4 regions of the Streptomyces sp. S07_1.15 genome follow, and region 2 is predicted to be linked to each of the others. Evidence: riboswitches for the same ligand, from Rfam matches in the RefSeq annotation. Region 2 holds a riboswitch; each other region holds the start of a gene.

Region 1 (3,840 bases), 2.2 Mb from region 2:
CTGCTGCTCCTGACCTGGGCGGCCTCGCTGGCCTGGACGCTGTCGCTGGCGCTGATCGACGGCTGGCGGCGCGGTGTCGCCGGCCGGCTCACCGCCAAGCACGAGTACCTGCTCGCCGTCGACCGCATCGCCGCCGACCCGGCCGCGGCCGTGCGCACCTTCACCGACCACATCCTGCTCACCTCGCCCGACTACTGGCCCGCCCATGTGGCGGGCCATCCGCCGGGCGCCGTGCTCACCTTCGTCGGCCTCGACCGCATCGGGCTCGGCGGTGGCGCCTGGGCCGCCGTGTGGGTGCTGATCGCGGGCAGCTCGGCCGCCGCGGCCGTCCTGGTGACGCTGCGTGCCGTGGCGGGGGAGCGGTGGGCGCGCCGGGCCGCGCCGTTCGCCGTGCTCGCCCCGGCGGCGGTCTGGGCGGGTGTCTCCGCGGACGCCTACTTCTCGGCCGTCGCCGCCTGGGGGATCGCCCTGCTCGCCCTGGCGTGCCGTCCGGCGGCGCGCCGTCCTGCGGCGACCGCGCTGGCCGCAGGGCTGCTGCTCGGCCTCACCGTCCATCTCTCGTACGGGCTGGTGCTGATGGTGATCCCTGCGGCCGCCGTCCTGCTGCACGGCCGGACCGTGCGCCCGCTGCTCCCCGCACTCGCCGGGGTGGCCGCGGTCACCGCCGCGTTCACCGCGGCCGGCTTCTGGTGGTACGAGGGCTACGACCTGCTGGTCACCCGCTACTACCAGGGAGTGGCCCGGATCCGCCCGTACAGCTACTGGTTCTTCGGCAACCTCGCCAACGCGGTCGTCATCGCCGGGGCCGCCTCCGTCGCCGGGCTGCGCCGCGCCCTGGCCGCCACCGCCGAGACGGCCCGCCGGCTGCGGTCGGGGCGCTCGCTGGACGCCTGCGGTGTCGTGCTCCTGGCCCTGGCGGGCCTCTGCATGATCGCGGCGGCCGACCTCTCCGGGATGAGCAAGGCCGAGACGGAACGGATCTGGCTGCCCTTCGCCCTCTGGCTCCTCCCGGCCGCCGCTCTCCTCCCGGCCCGCCACCACCGCCGCTGGCTGGTGCTCCAGGCGGCGACAGCGCTCTTTCTCAACCACGTTCTGCTTACGGGTTGGTGACGAGACGTCGCCCGGGTGTTGACCGGTATCGCCCCCGAGGGGGACCTTGCCGCCTTTTTGGTTTCATGCCCGGTGCGAACGGAAAGCGACGCCTTGTCACATTCCTGGCAGAACAGGAGTTGCCCATGTTCCACACGCTCAGGTCCCGCTCCGCGGGACTCGCGGCCGGTGCCGCCGCCTCGGCCCTTCTGGTCGGCGGTTCGCTGCTCGGCGCGACATCCGTCCAGGCCGACTCGCAGAACCATCCGCACAAGCCGTACGGGGTCGTCAAGGCCGGGACGCTCAACGAGCGGCAGTACCCCAGCACCGACTCCTCGGTGGTGGGCCAGCTCCACCGGCACGACCGGATCGGCATCAAGTGCAAGGTGCGCGCCCAGCTGATCCACGGCGACCCCATCTGGTACCACCTGCGGCACAAGGAAGCCTGGGTGAGCGGGAAGTACGTGCACGTTCACGGTTATGTGAAGTGGTGCAAGGACGTCGACCGTCACCACCACCCGCTGACCAACAGCAGGAAGGCCCGTATGGCGAAGGGGTGACCCCACCTCTTCACACCCGGGTGTGAGAAAGGGCCCGGTCCCGGCGGAGGCAGTCCGCCGGGACCGGGCCCGCCGCCGTTCCGCCGGCCGCCGCGGTGCCGCCCAGTGCCGCCCGGGGCGGTCCGCCGCAGGGTCCGCGGCCGTCAGCCGAGGCTCTCCGGCCGCTCTCCCTTCGGCCCGAGGCCGCGCGTGGTCCGCGGGCCCCGGCTGCGCATGGACGGGTCCTTCTGGAGGGTCTTGTCCGCCGCCTTGGTGGCCTGCTGGTCGGATACTCCGCTGTCCTCGGCCTCCTTGCGCAGCTTCGCCCGTTTCCGGTCGTACTTCTTGCTGCCGGGCTCCGGCATGGCCGTCACCTCCTCGGTAATGCGGGCAGGGCCCGCCGACGCCGGACGGGTATCCGGGGTAAAAGGCGTGAAACGGTATGAACCACTCCGGCAGTCGCCCTTCGAAGGGCGCCGGCTCACCCGCTGCCCCGGCGCCCCGCCCGCGGAGCCGGGTGGCGCCGTGCTCCCGTGCGCCGTCCGGTGTGGGATGTACCGCAGGGTGACCGGCTTGTCCTCCTCGCGCGCGGCGCACTACTGTCACAGGGCCTTGGTGCACGGGAAACCGGTGAAGAACCGGTGCGGCCCTCGCCACTGTGATCGGGAAGTCCGGTTCCACCCTCTGGGAGCCACTGGGATGCCGCGGAGCGCCGCGGCACCCGGGAAGGCGGAGTCCGGGCGGCATGACCCGTAAGCCAGGAGACCGGCCAGGGCGCGTCGTCCATCCACGAGGTGCTGGAGAGGTCCGCTTTCCCATGCATATAGCCGAGGGCTACCTGCCCCCCTGGCACGCGGTCGCCTGGAGCGCCGCCGCCGCCCCCTTCGTCCTCCACGGCGTACGGTCGCTGAGCCGCGAGGTGAGGAAGAATCCGGAGAACACCCTGCTGCTCGGTGCCTCCGGTGCCTTCACCTTCGTCCTGTCCGCGCTGAAGATCCCCTCCGTGACGGGCAGTTGCTCGCACCCCACCGGCACCGGGCTCGGTGCCATCCTGTTCCGGCCGCCGGTCATGGCGGTGCTCGGCACCATCACCCTGCTCTTCCAGGCCCTGCTGCTGGCGCACGGCGGGCTCACCACCCTGGGCGCCAACGTCTTCTCCATGGCCGTGGTGGGCCCGTGGGCCGGGTACGCCGCCTACCGGCTGGTGAGGGGACTCGGCGCGCCGCTCGCCGCCGCCGTGTTCGCCGGTGCCTTCACCGCCGATCTGAGCACCTACTGCGTCACCAGCGTCCAGCTCGCCCTGGCGTTCCCGGACCCGGCCACCGGACTGCCCGGCGCCCTGGCCAAGTTCGGCTCCGTCTTCGCCGTCACCCAGATCCCCCTCGCCGTCAGCGAGGGCATCCTCACCGTGCTGGTGATCCGGCTGCTGGGCCAGGCCGACGGGACCGCCCTGGCCCGGCTCGGTGTGCGGACGGCCCCCGGCGGCCGCCGGCCGGAGCGGTCCGAGGAGGCGGTGACCCGATGAGCCGGAACACCCGGACCAACCTGCTGCTGCTGGCCGTTGTCGCCGTCCTGGCCGCCCTCCCGCTCGTCCTGGGACTCGGCGACGGCATGGAGGAGCCCTTCACCGGCAGTGACGCGCAGGCCGAGACGGCGGTCGAGGAACTCCGGCCGGGCTACGAACCCTGGTTCGCCCCGCTCTACGAACCCCCGTCGGCGGAAGTGGAGTCGGCGCTCTTCGCCCTCCAGGCCGCGATCGGCGCCGGGGTGCTGGCTTACTGCCTCGGGCTGCGCCGGGGACGCCGGCAGGGGGAGGCGCGGGCCGCCGGCGAAGCGGCGGGAACGGCCGGTCCCGGTACCGCCGCGGCGGGCACGGCCCGGACGGCGGGTACCGGGAAACCGGGGGGCGGCGCGCGCCCTGACGCGGGGGCGGCCGCGGAGGCGCCACCGGCCGGCGGGGACCCGGGCGGTGCCGGGAACGCCCCGGCGCCCGCGTCCGGCGAACGGGGCGGCGGGGGGCCGTCCGGTCCCGGCGGCCGCCCGGCCGCGTAGCCCCGCGTGCTGCCCATCGACGCGGCGGCGCACAGCAGTCGCTGGCGCCGCCGCCACCCCCTGGACAAGGCGGTCCTCGCCCTCGGCCTGACCGTCCTGGCGGTGAGCCTGCCGCCCTGGCCGGGGGCGCCGCTCATCGCCGCCGTCGCGCTCACCGCAC
Region 2 (3,840 bases):
GTCCAGCGCCTGGACGGAGCCGTTGCCGTCGCGGAGCGCCTCGCGGGTCCGCGCGTTCCAGTGGCCGAGCTCCTTGAGCTCCGCCACCAGGTAGGTGTTGACCTGCAGGAACTCACCCGAGAGGGTCTCGCGCTTGAAGAGGTTCGACACCTGCGGCTCGACGCATTCGTACACCCCGGCGATGGAGGCGATCGTCGCGGTCGGGGCGATGGCGAGCAGCAGGGAGTTGCGCAGCCCCGTGGCGGCGATCCGGGCCCGCAGCGCCTCCCACCGCTCCGGCCACCGGGGCCGGACGCCGTAGTGGTCGGGGTGGAGCACGCCGCGCGAGGCGCGGGTGGAGGACCAGGCCGGGTGCGGGCCGTGCCGCCCGGCGAGAGCGCAGGAGGCCTCGTAGGCCGCGAGCATGATCCGCTCGGAGATCTCGGTGGAGAGCCGGGCCGCCGCGGGGGAGTCGAACGGCAGCCGCAGCCGGAAGAAGACGTCCTGCAGCCCCATTACCCCGAGTCCGACCGGGCGCCAGCGCCGGTTGGAGGCGGCGGCCTGCGGGGTGGGGTAGAAGTTGATGTCCACGACCCGGTCGAGGAAGGCGACGGCGGTGCGGACGGTGGCGTCCAGCCGCTCCCAGTCCATCGCCTCCGCCACCGCGGCCTCACCGGGACCGGCGTCCGCCGCGACATGGGCCGCGAGGTTGACCGACCCGAGATTGCAGACGGCGGTCTCCCCGTCGTCGGTGACCTCCAGGATCTCGGTGCAGAGATTCGAGGAGTGGACGACCTTGCCGGGCTCGGCGGTCTGGTTCGCGGTCCGGTTGGCGGCGTCCTTGAACGTCATCCAGCCGTTGCCGGTCTGCGCGAGCGTGCGCATCATCCGGGCGTACAACTGCCGCGCGGGCAGCCGCCGGACGGCGAGCCCGGCCTCCTCGGCCCGGCGGTACGCCGCGTCGAACTCGGCGCCCCACAGGTCCGGCAGCGCGGGCACGTCGGAGGGGGAGAAGAGCGACCACTCGGCGTCGGCCTCGACCCGGCGCATGAACTCGTCCGGGATCCAGTTGGCCAGATTGAGGTGGTGCGTGCGGCGGGCCTCCTCGCCGGTGTTGTCCCGCAGCTCCAGGAACTCCTCGATGTCGGCGTGCCAGGGCTCCAGGTAGACGCAGGCCGCGCCCTTCCGCCGGCCGCCCTGGTTGACGGCGGCGACGGAGGAGTCGAGCGTGCGCAGGAACGGGACGATCCCGCCGGAGTGGCCGTTGGTGCCGCGGATCAGGGCGCCCCGGGAGCGGATCCGGCTGAACGGCAGGCCGATGCCGCCCGCGTGCTTGGAGAGCCGGGCGACCTGGTGGTAGCGCTCGTAGAGGGAGTCCAGTTCGTCGAGCGGGGAGTCCAGCAGATAGCAGGAGGACATCTGCGGGTGCCGGGTGCCGGAGTTGAAGAGGGTGGGGGAGCTGGGGAGATAGTGCAGCCGGCTCATCAGCCGGTAGAGCGAGGCGACCTCGTCCACGGCCGCGCGCGAGTCGTCTGCGGCCAGCCCGCAGGCCACCCGGAGCAGGAAGTGCTGCGGGGTCTCGACGACCTGACGGCTCACCGGATGCCGCAGCAGGTAGCGGCTGTACAGGGTCCGCAGCCCGAAGTAGCCGAAGCGGTCGTCGGCGCCGTCGGCGAGCGACGTCTCCACCAGGGTGTCCAGCCGTGCCGCGTGCTCGCGGACGAAGGCGGCGGTGCGGTCGGCGATCAGGCCCTCCCGGTGGCCGGCCGCGATCGAGTCCGGGAAGGAGACCGCGCCCTGGCCGGCCGCCTCGTCCGCGATGGCACGGCTGAGGAGTCGGGCCGCCAGCCGCGAGTACACCGGGTCCTCGGAGATCAGCCCGGCCGCGGCCTCCGTCGCCAGCTCGCGCAACGCGGCCTCGTCCGCGCCGGGTTCGCGGCCGCGCAGCGCGGCGGCGGCCACCCGGCCCGGGTCGGCGGCGGGCAGATCGGCCGTCAGCCCGGTGAGGAGGCGCAGCAGCGCGGTACCGGGGGCGTCCCGGCCGGCGGTCGCTGTGCCGCCGCTGTCGGCTGATGCGGGATCGGCGGGCGCGATGGTCACGGAGAACTCTCCCTCGCTCGGCGGGGCCGCGGGGCGGAGCGCGGGGCGCGTGCGGCCCCCGTCCGCCCGGAGGGGCGGAAGACCGCGCGACGTCCACCGGCCCAATCCCCGGAGCCCGGACGGAATCGACGCCGGCTCGGTCGAGCCGGACGTGGCCGACGGCAGGCGCTCGGACTCGAAGGCAGGCGAAAGCCGCCTTCACACCGTTGCGGGACAGTTCAGGATTCGCACCGGATTCCCCTGGCGCGTCAGCGAGCATGAGCATACATCTTGTGTCGCTTTCCGCGAGCGGCACTAGATGTTGTGTATCCCGGCGCACGGGGGCGCTTTGCAGGGGAACACGTCCGGGGCCGCCCCCGGAGTGCGCGGGGAGCGGGAACCGGGCCGCCGGGAAGGGCGGGTGTTCCCGTTCGGGATCCCGGAAAAATCCTCCGCGCACCGGAGTGGCGTGCGCCCGGCGGCCCGGGGGGCGCACCCCGGCGCGCCCCCCGGGCACGCCGATGGCCCCGGCGCGGGGCCGGGGCCATCGGGTCGTTCGGGCGGTTCCGCCGGAGCGGTGGCGTGGGCGTCAGCAGCAGCGGAAGCCCTCGCGGGGGTCGGCCTCACGGCCGTCCACGCGCTGCTTCTCGAACTCGCGGCGGCTCAGCACCTCCGCGTCCGGATCGCACTTCCGTGCGTGGGCGACGTACCGGTCGTAGGTGGCCTCCCCGGTCGCCTCCCGCCAGAGGAAGCGGATCCTGGCGGCCTTCTCCCTGAGCGCGGAGCTCACGAGGAACTCCCCGTGCCGGTGCTCTCCTTGCCGTCCGTGCCGGCGCCGGCCGCGACGAGTTCGGCCTTCTCCTCCTTGGTGGGCCACAGAGCGGCCGGGGCCACGAGCTTCGACTCCACGTAGGGCACCTCCTCCAGCTTGGCCTGCGCGGGATTGCGGATCGCCTTGACGCATACCCGCCCGGCGTCGACGAGTACCACGATGACCAGCAGGAGGAAGAGGACGGAGAGGACGCCGTCCACCGTCGCGTTGGTGACGACGGTGTGCATGTCGCCCATGTCCTTGGCGGGCGGCAGCACCTTGCCGTCCTCGATGGCCTCCTGGTAGATGGAGCGCTGTGTGAAGAAGCCGATCTTCGGGTCACCCGAGAAGATCTTCTGCCAGCTCGCCGTGAAGGTCACCACCACGTCCCAGGCCAGCGGGACACCGGTGACCCAGGCCCACTTGAGCCGTCCGGACTTGACGAGCAGCGTGGTGGCGACGGCCAGCGCGACGGCCGCCAGCAGCTGGTTGGCGATACCGAACAGCGGGAAGAGCTGGTAGATGCCGCCCAGCGGGTCGTGGACGCCGACCCAGAGGAAGTAGCCCCAGAGGCCGACGACGACCGCGCTCGCGATCCAGGCCCCCGGCTTCCAGCTGACGTCCCGGAAGGGCTTGTAGACGTTGCCGAGCATGTCCTGGAGCATGAACCGGCCGACGCGGGTACCGGCGTCCACCGTGGTGAGGATGAACAGCGCCTCGAACATGATGGCGAAGTGGTACCAGAAGGCCTTCATCCCGGCGCCGCCGAAGACCGAGGAGAAGATCTCCGCCATACCGACGGCCAGCGTCGGGGCACCACCGGTCCGCGACAGCAGGGAGTCCTCCTCCACCGCCGCGGCGGCCGCCGCCAGATCGCCGGGGGAGATGGTGTAGCCGAGGTTCGCGACCGCCTCGGAGGCGGACTGCACCGAGTCGCCGATCAGGCCGGCCGGCGAGTTCATCGCGAAGTA
Region 3 (3,840 bases), 3.7 Mb from region 2:
CCCGCGCAGCATGTCCAACCCCGGCTCCAGCAGGGACGCGTCGCCGCGGAACTTGTTCACCACATAGCCCGCGACCAGCGCCTGGTCGGCGCGGCTCAGCAGGGCCGTGGTGCCGAAGAAGGACGCGAACACCCCGCCGCGGTCGATGTCGCCGACCACCACGGCTGGCAGTCCGGCCGCCCGGGCCAGCCCCATGTTGACGATGTCGTGCCGGCGCAGATTGATCTCCGCCGGGCTGCCCGCGCCCTCGCAGATCACCGCGTCGTACCGGGCGCGCAGCCGCTCGTAGCAGTCGAGGACGACGGGGAGCAGCGCCTCCCGGCGGTTCGCGCTCGGGGCGCCCCCGGTCCCCGGGCCGGCCGCGAAGTAGCCCCGGGCGCTCAGCTCACCGGCCGGTTTGCCGAGCACCACGACCTGGCTGCTGCGGTCGCCGCCGGGCTTGAGCAGTACCGGGTTCATCAGCGCCGACGGCTCCACCCGCGCCGCCTGCGCCTGCATGGCCTGCGCGCGGCCGATCTCGGCCCCCTCGGGTGTCACAAAGGAGTTCAGCGACATGTTCTGCGCCTTGAACGGGGCCACGGAGACGCCCTTGCGGGCCAGCCACCGGCAGATACCGGCGGTGACGACGCTCTTGCCCGCGTCGGAGGTGGTCCCCGCGACCAGCAGGCCGCCGCCGGTCCGGTGGCTGCCGGTCCGGGTGCTGCCGCCGTCGGTGCCGGTCATCCCCGCCCCTCTCCGGCGGCCCGCCGCCGCCCGCTCACCGGACGCGCGCCCCGCGGGCCGGCGGGCGGCCGGGGGACAGCCGTCGCGCCACCCCGGAGCGCCCCGTACGCCAGCCGTCCGCCGGCGCACACCACCAGCGCCAGCGCGCCGACCCGGTGCGAGAGCCGCACCGCACGCTCGATGTCGCGCGGCTCCACCGGGCGGTTGCCGGCCCCCAGCACGGGCCGGTGTTCGACCCGGCCGCCGTACGCCAGCGTGCCGCCCAGCCGTACGCCGAGGGCCCCCGCGAACGCCGCCTCCACCGGGCCGGCGTTGGGGCTCGGGTGGCGCCGGGCGTCGGAGCGGAGCACCCGCAGGGCGCCCCGCGGGTCCGGGCCGGCGAGCACGGCCAGCGCGGCGGTGAGCCGGGACCCGGGGAAGCCCGCCACATCGTCCAGCCGGGCCGGGGCCCAGCCGAACCGGCGCAGCCGCGGCGACTTGTGGCCGGCCATCGCGTCGAGGGTGTTGACCGCGCGGAAGCCGGCCAGGCCGGGCACCCCGGCGGCGGCACCCCACACCAGCGCCCCGACGACCGCGTCGGAGGTGTTCTCCGCGACGGACTCCACGACCGCGCGGGCGATCTGCTGTGCGTCCAGCGACTGCGGGTCCCGCCCACAGAGGCCCGGCAGCCGTTCGCGCGCCCGTGCCAGGTCACCGGCCTCCAGCGCGGCGCCGACGGCCCGCGCCTCACGGCCGAGCGACGTGCCGCCCAGCACGGCCCAGGTGACGGCGGCGGTCAGCGCCCCGGAGGCGGCGGGGGAGCGGCGTACGGCGCGGGAGACCCCGGCGGCCGCGGCCACCGTGCCGCCGGCGCACAGGGCGGTGTACAGCGCCCCGGCACCCCGGTGATCGCGCCACAGCAGCCGCTCGGCGGCCGTTGCGGCCCGCCCGAACGCGGCGACGGGGTGGCCGCGCCGGGGATCGGCCAGAAGGAGGTCGGCGAGGAAGCCGAGCGCCGTACCGGCGACGAGGACGGCGTCCGTGGAGTGCGGAGGAGCGGGCGCCGGGGGCGCGGGTGTCCGGGGCGCGGGGGCCCCGGCGGCGTCTTCGGAACGCATCGGCTCAGACCGCCGTCACGCCTCGGAGGGGGGACGGGGGCGGCGGGGCCGCCGGGAGCGGAGGGAGGGGCGCCCGCCCGCGGGCCGTCCGGCCACGGGGCGTTCGACGGCAGGGCGTACTGCGGCGGCAGCCGGGCATCGCGTGTGTCCTCACTCAGGGTCCGCGCCCTGGTTCGACGTGACCGGCGGTGAGAGTCTCCTGGCTCCCGGATCGGCGCGGGCCCCGGTCTTCCCGCCCGTCGGAACGGGCCGTGACGTGGGTGGGGTGCGCTCCCCGGTGACAGTGGCGGGACCGCGCCGGATTCGCACCGGCTTCCTCTCCTGCCGCCGTTTGGCCCCGGCAGTCCACCACGCCCGGGAACGCCCGTCAACTCGCCCTTGACCTGCGGGGGATCAGTGTGCGGAGTGCCACACCGGGGCGTGCGCGGTGCGTACGCCGCCCGGTGCCGGGTCGGGAGGGGCGCACGGGACGGGAGAGCCGGGTGGAGAGGGATGGCAGGGCGCCGGGGCGGCCGCGGACGGGCGCGGCGGCCGCGGACGGGCAGGGCGGGGGACGGGCGGGCGGAAGGGGCGCGGGCGACGCGGAGGGCCCGCCGCCCCGGCAGCACGCGTCACGCGCTGTCCGGGCGGCGGGCCCGGGTGCCGCTGTACCGCCGGCCCGTTCGACGCGGGCGGTGCGGGTGGTGCGGGAGACCGTCAGGCGACGATCAGATAGATCCCGTACGCCACGACCGCCGCGGAGACCGCGAAGCAGACCGTGGCGAGGGTGCGTGCCAGGGCGGTCGGCGCCTCGGTGACCGTGGCGCCCTCCGCGCCGTCCGCCTGCGGGTGCCGCCGGGCGGAGGTGCCGACGATACCCAGGGTGAAGACGCCGACGATGGCGACGGTCGCCACGAGGCTGACCACGGAGACCTGGCCGAGTGCTGCCCAGTCGATGTTCATGGGGTTCTTCCTTCTACCTGAGCCGTCAGACGACGGTGGCCTTGGACGCCGGGGACTCGGACGCCGGGGACGCGGAGCGCGGGGAACCGGCCTCGCCGTCGTGGGCGGCCGCCTCCAGCACGGAGTCGGTGGGCGGCGGGGAGAGGGAGGCGACGACGTCGGCGACGATGTCCTCGTGCTCCGGATCGGCGTCCGGGCCGGGGACGTCGTTCACATTGCTGTGGTCGACCTTCTCCTGGCGCGACTTCACCCAGATCCAGGCGCTGCCCGCGAGAGCCATGACGGCGACCGCGGTGACGCCCCAGGTGCCGCGCCCGGCCAGCAGGGCGGCCAGTCCGGCGACGAGGCCGGCGGCCGGCAGGGTCAGGCCCCAGGCGACGAACATGCGGGTCGCGGTCGACCAGCGCACCACGCCGCCCTTGCGGCCCAGGCCGGAGCCCATGATCGCGCCGGAGGACACCTGCGTGGTGGAGAGGCCGAAGCCCAGGTGGGAGGAGGCGAGGATGACGGTCGCCGCGCCGGTCTGGGCGGAGAAGCCCTGCGGCGGCTGGATGTCGGTGAGGCCCCGGCCCATGGTGCGGATGATCCGCCAGCCGCCGAGGTACGTGCCGAGGGCGATGGCGACACCGGCCGAGGTGATGACCCAGAACGGCGGACCGGCGTCGGGCGCGAGCACACCGCCGGTGATGAGCGCGAGGGTCATCACACCCATGGTCTTCTGGGCGTCGTTGGTGCCGTGGGCGAGGGAGACCAGGGCGGCCGAGGCGATCTGCCCGGAGCGGTAGCCCTTGGCGGTGTCCCGCTCGTCGCGTCCGCGGGTGAGCCGGTAGGTGAGCCGGGTGGCGGCCATCGCCGCGAGTCCCGCGACGATCGGCGCGGCCAGGGCCGGCAACAGCACCTTCGAGAGGACGACGTCGAGGTGGATGGCCCCGATGCCCGCGGAGAACAGGGTGGCGCCGATCAGACCGCCGTAGAGGGCGTGCGACGAGCTGGAGGGGAGGCCCACCAGCCAGGTCAGCAGATTCCACATGATCGCGCCGACGAGCCCGGCGAAGATCACTTCTGGACGGATACCACT
Region 4 (3,840 bases), 1.7 Mb from region 2:
GCCACGGACCTCCGGGGGGCGTGGCGGACGGCCCCGGCTCCGGGGTCTCCGGCCCGGTCCCGGCCGCTTCCGCCGTCCCGGCCGTCCCGCTCGTCCCGGTCGTCTCCGCCGCGTCCTCCGTTTCCGCCGCCCGTGTCCGGGCGGCGCCCGCGCGGCTGCCGGCGAAGAGGGCACCCATCCAGGCCCCGGCCCGCTCGGGGGAGGGCGGCGGCGGAGGAGGGGGCAGCTTCCCGGTACCGGTCAGCTCGGAGAGGGGCGGGACGGCGGCGCGGTGGCGGCTGGAGCGCCGCTGCGGCAGTCCCGGACCGCCTGTGGCGGCGGACGGCGGTACGGGGACGGTGCCGGTGACGGCCGTCGCGCCGGCCGGCACGGTGCCGCCCCCGGCGTACGCGGTCTCGCCGGCCGAGGGGCGCCGGGAGGCGGGCACGGCGGGCGGCTCCAGGGTCTGCAGCAGGGTGCCCGGCACCAGGACCACCGCGCGGACCCCGCCGTACGGGGAGGGCAGCAGGTCGACCTTGAGCCGGTGCCGCTCGGCGTACCGGCCGACGACCGCGAGCCCCGTCTGCGGGATCTCGCCGAGGTCGGCGAAGCCCAGCAGCCGGCGCCCGGCGGCGATCTCCCGCGCCTGTTCGAGGGCGTACTCGTCCATGCCGAGACCGGCGTCGTCGATCTCGATGACGGCGCCCCGGGTCACGGTGCGGACGGTCACCTCGACGTGGGTGGTCGGCGGCGCGCACTGGGTGGCGTTGGCGAGGAGCTCCGCCACGACGTGCACCAGGGGCTCCACGACGGTCGCCACCGCCGCGATGTCCTGGTCGCCGCAGACCTTGACGCGCTGGTACGACACGATCCGGGAGGCCCCCGCGCGGACCACGTCCACCAGCGCGTGCGGCTTCTGCCACTGCTGCCCCGGCCACTCGCCGCACAGCACCGCGAGACTCTGCGCGATCCGGGCCTGCTGCGCGGCGGCGTGGTCGCCGCGCATGCTCGCCTCCAGGACGTCGGGGTGGGCGGAGTGGCGGGCCTCCAGGGCGGCCATCTCCTCCTGGATGCGGTGCGAGGACGCCTGCACCCGGCGGGCGAGGGCCACGACGACCAGGCGCAGTGACTCCTCCCGCTCGCGGACGGTCCGCACGGCGGCGCCGGCGGCCGCCAGCACCCGCTCGTACTCCCGGGCCGTGCCCGGGTGGCTCTCCGGGGGCTGCGGGACCGGCACCGGTTCGCCCGCCAGGGCGGCGGGGAGCCGGACATCGGCGAGATGCCGGACCGTTTCCTCCCGCCGGGCGTCCTGGTGGGTGCAGAACTCACGCCACTCGGTGTCGTGCCGTGCGGCCTCCTCCCGCGCGGCCAGCGTCTCGCGCTCACAGGCGCGGAGCGCGCTCTGCAGCCGCTCGAAGAGACCGACCAGCAGGGCCGCGGTGAGGACGTGGCAGGCCACGGCCCAGCCGGCGCCCACCCCGCCCAGCGCCCACGGGTCCGTGACCGCTACGGCGGCCAGGAGCATCGCGGCCGGGCGGACGAAGCGGCGGCGGAACGTGGAGGAAGCGATCGAGGGTCGAACCATGGCACACCTTGGGAAGGGACGGACGGCGGATGACGGAGGCCCGCACACGGGGCGAGGCCCCCGGTATGAGGTCTGCCGCCGGGCGGCGGCCGACTCGTCCGGCCGCCCGGCCGTCCTGGCGTCCGGGCGCCGCCGTGCCGCGGACGGCGGGGCCCGGAGCCGCCGGGCGGCGCTCCGCGGCCCTCTTTCTACCGGCCGCTGCCGCCGCCGCGGGCCCGTTGTGCGCGGTACGGCACCGGGCACATCGATTCGAGGGGTACGCCGGGCAGGCCGGGCCGGGCCGGCGCGGGCGCCCGTGGCCGGGAAACGGGCGGGGGAGGGGAGGCCGGAACGGCGGGAGTCTCGGGTCCACGGGACGGAGCATAGACCCATGTATGAGCCATGCATTTCGTCATATCGCAGCTCAGAGCGGGTGTCGTACAGAAGAACGGAGGCCGTCGCACACCTGCCCGCACCGATGCGGGAGGATGCTGCCCAACGAGGCGACGGGAACCAGGAAGCCGGTGCGAATCCGGCGCGGTCCCGCCACTGTGACCGGGGAGCGGACCCCATCCGAGCCACGGCCCCCCGCGGGCCGGAAGGCCGGGGCGAGCGCCGATCCGGCAGCCAGGAGACTGGCCCGTCGCCGATCCGCCGCACCCGGGGCGAGGACACCCCAGGAAGAGGTTCGTGATGAGCGACGACGACGTGCCGTGCCCCGGCGCGGGCCGCATGCCGGACACCGTCACCGTGGTCGGCATCGGCGCCGACGGCTGGGACGGGCTCGGGCGGGACGCCCGGGAGGCGCTGCACCGTGCCGGGACCGTCATCGGCGGCCCCCGCCAGCTCGCCCTGCTGCCGCCCGGCTGCACGGCGGAACGGGTGCCCTGGCCGTCACCGCTGCGCCCCGCCGTGCCCCGGCTGCTCGCCGAGCACGCCGGACGGCGGGTGGCCGTCCTGGCCAGCGGCGACCCGATGTTCCACGGCATCGGGCGGACCCTGGCCGCGGCCGTCGGCGCGGAGCGGCTGCGGGTGCTGCCCCACGCCTCCTCGGCGTCGTACGCCTGTGCCCGGCTGGGCTGGGCGGTGGAGGACACCGAGGTGGTCAGCCTGGTGGGCCGGCCCGCCGCGGCCCTGGCCGCCGCCCTGCACGCGCGCCGACGGCTCCTCGTCCTGAGCGCGGGCGCCGGAACCCCGGGCGAGGTGGCGGCACTGCTGTGCGACCGCGGCTACGGACCGAGCCGGATGACGGTGCTCGAACAGCTGGGCGGCGGCGCGCGGGAACGCCGGTTCGAGGGCACCGCCGCCGGCTGGCCGCATCCGCCGGGCGATCCCCTGAACGTCGTCGCCGTCGAGTGCCGGCCCGAGCCGGACGGCCACCGGCTGTCCGCGGTCCCGGGGCTCCCGGACGAGGCGTACGAGCACGACGGGCAGCTCACCAAGCGCCGTGTGCGGGCGGCCACGCTGGCCGCGCTCGCCCCGGCACCGGGCGAACTGCTGTGGGACATCGGCGGCGGCTCCGGCAGCATCGCGGTCGAGTGGATGCGCGCCGGACGCGGCTGCCGCGCGGTGAGCGTGGAGCGCGACCCCGTACGGGCCGCGCGCATCCGGCGGAACGCGGAGCGGCTCGGGGTGCCCGCGCTGCGGGTGGTCACCGGGGCCGCCCCGGAGGCCCTGGACGGACTCGCGGACGGGCCCGCGGACGGACGGCCCGCGGACGGGCGGGGTCCCGGACTCGGGCCGCCCGACGCGGTGTTCGTCGGCGGCGGGCTCACCGCCCCCGGACTGCTGGAGGCGTGCTGGGCGGCGCTGCCCGGCGGAGGACGGCTGGTCGCCAACACGGTGACGCTGGAGTCCGAGGCACTGCTGGCGGAGTGGTACCGCCGGCACGGCGGGGAGCTGGTACGGATCGCCGTCTCCAGCGCCGTACCGGTCGGCGGGTTCACCGGCTGGCGGCAGGCGATGCCGGTCACGCAGTGGGCGGTGACCAAGCCGGGGGAGCGGACGCCGGGAGAGTGGGCGCCGGAGGAACAGCGGCCGGAGGAACAGCGGGCGCCGGCGGAGTGACGCGGGCGGACCGGACATCAGCAGGGCGGCCACCGGCGGGGCCGGCGTCCGCGGAGCGCATGCCGGCCGGGAGGCCGGACCGAGGAGAGAACGATGACGGTGTACTTCATCGGTGCCGGTCCCGGCGCCGCCGACCTGATCACCGTGCGCGGGCAGCGGCTGCTGGAGTCGTGCGCCGTCTGCCTGTACGCGGGCAGCCTGGTGCCGCGCGAACTGCTCGCCGCGTGCCG

The links. Region 2 has a riboswitch for cobalamin ahead of LIX60_RS10005 (ribonucleoside-diphosphate reductase subunit alpha). Riboswitches for the same ligand answer to the same signal wherever they lie in the genome.
Region 1: linked by a shared signal. The riboswitch ahead of LIX60_RS00590 (energy-coupling factor ABC transporter permease) and the one ahead of LIX60_RS10005 (ribonucleoside-diphosphate reductase subunit alpha) in region 2 are both predicted to bind cobalamin.
Region 3: linked by a shared signal. The riboswitch ahead of LIX60_RS25855 (cobalamin biosynthesis protein) and the one ahead of LIX60_RS10005 (ribonucleoside-diphosphate reductase subunit alpha) in region 2 are both predicted to bind cobalamin.
Region 4: linked by a shared signal. The riboswitch ahead of cbiE (precorrin-6y C5,15-methyltransferase (decarboxylating) subunit CbiE) and the one ahead of LIX60_RS10005 (ribonucleoside-diphosphate reductase subunit alpha) in region 2 are both predicted to bind cobalamin.

Annotation. Positions count from the first base shown of each region.
Region 1 is NZ_JAJBZK010000001.1:127,131-130,970, reverse strand. Features, by position in the region: gene LIX60_RS00605 (hypothetical protein) at 1-1,110, shown strand, start outside; gene LIX60_RS00600 (SH3 domain-containing protein) at 1,236-1,649, shown strand; gene LIX60_RS00595 (hypothetical protein) at 1,793-1,993, opposite strand; cobalamin riboswitch at 2,225-2,417, shown strand; gene LIX60_RS00590 (energy-coupling factor ABC transporter permease) at 2,446-3,153, shown strand; gene LIX60_RS00585 (energy-coupling factor ABC transporter substrate-binding protein) at 3,150-3,680, shown strand; gene cbiQ (cobalt ECF transporter T component CbiQ) at 3,687-3,840, shown strand, end outside.
Region 2 is NZ_JAJBZK010000001.1:2,371,533-2,375,372, reverse strand. Features, by position in the region: gene LIX60_RS10005 (ribonucleoside-diphosphate reductase subunit alpha) at 1-2,079, opposite strand, end outside; cobalamin riboswitch at 2,222-2,354, opposite strand; gene LIX60_RS10000 (YbdD/YjiX family protein) at 2,648-2,848, opposite strand; gene LIX60_RS09995 (carbon starvation CstA family protein) at 2,845-3,840, opposite strand, start outside.
Region 3 is NZ_JAJBZK010000001.1:6,027,346-6,031,185, forward strand. Features, by position in the region: gene LIX60_RS25850 (cobyric acid synthase) at 1-723, opposite strand, end outside; gene LIX60_RS25855 (cobalamin biosynthesis protein) at 720-1,820, opposite strand; cobalamin riboswitch at 2,013-2,140, opposite strand; gene LIX60_RS25860 (hypothetical protein) at 2,517-2,762, opposite strand; gene LIX60_RS25865 (inorganic phosphate transporter) at 2,788-3,840, opposite strand, start outside.
Region 4 is NZ_JAJBZK010000001.1:714,776-718,615, reverse strand. Features, by position in the region: gene LIX60_RS03060 (ATP-binding protein) at 1-1,564, opposite strand, end outside; cobalamin riboswitch at 2,055-2,181, shown strand; gene cbiE (precorrin-6y C5,15-methyltransferase (decarboxylating) subunit CbiE) at 2,237-3,610, shown strand; gene cobM (precorrin-4 C(11)-methyltransferase) at 3,704-3,840, shown strand, end outside.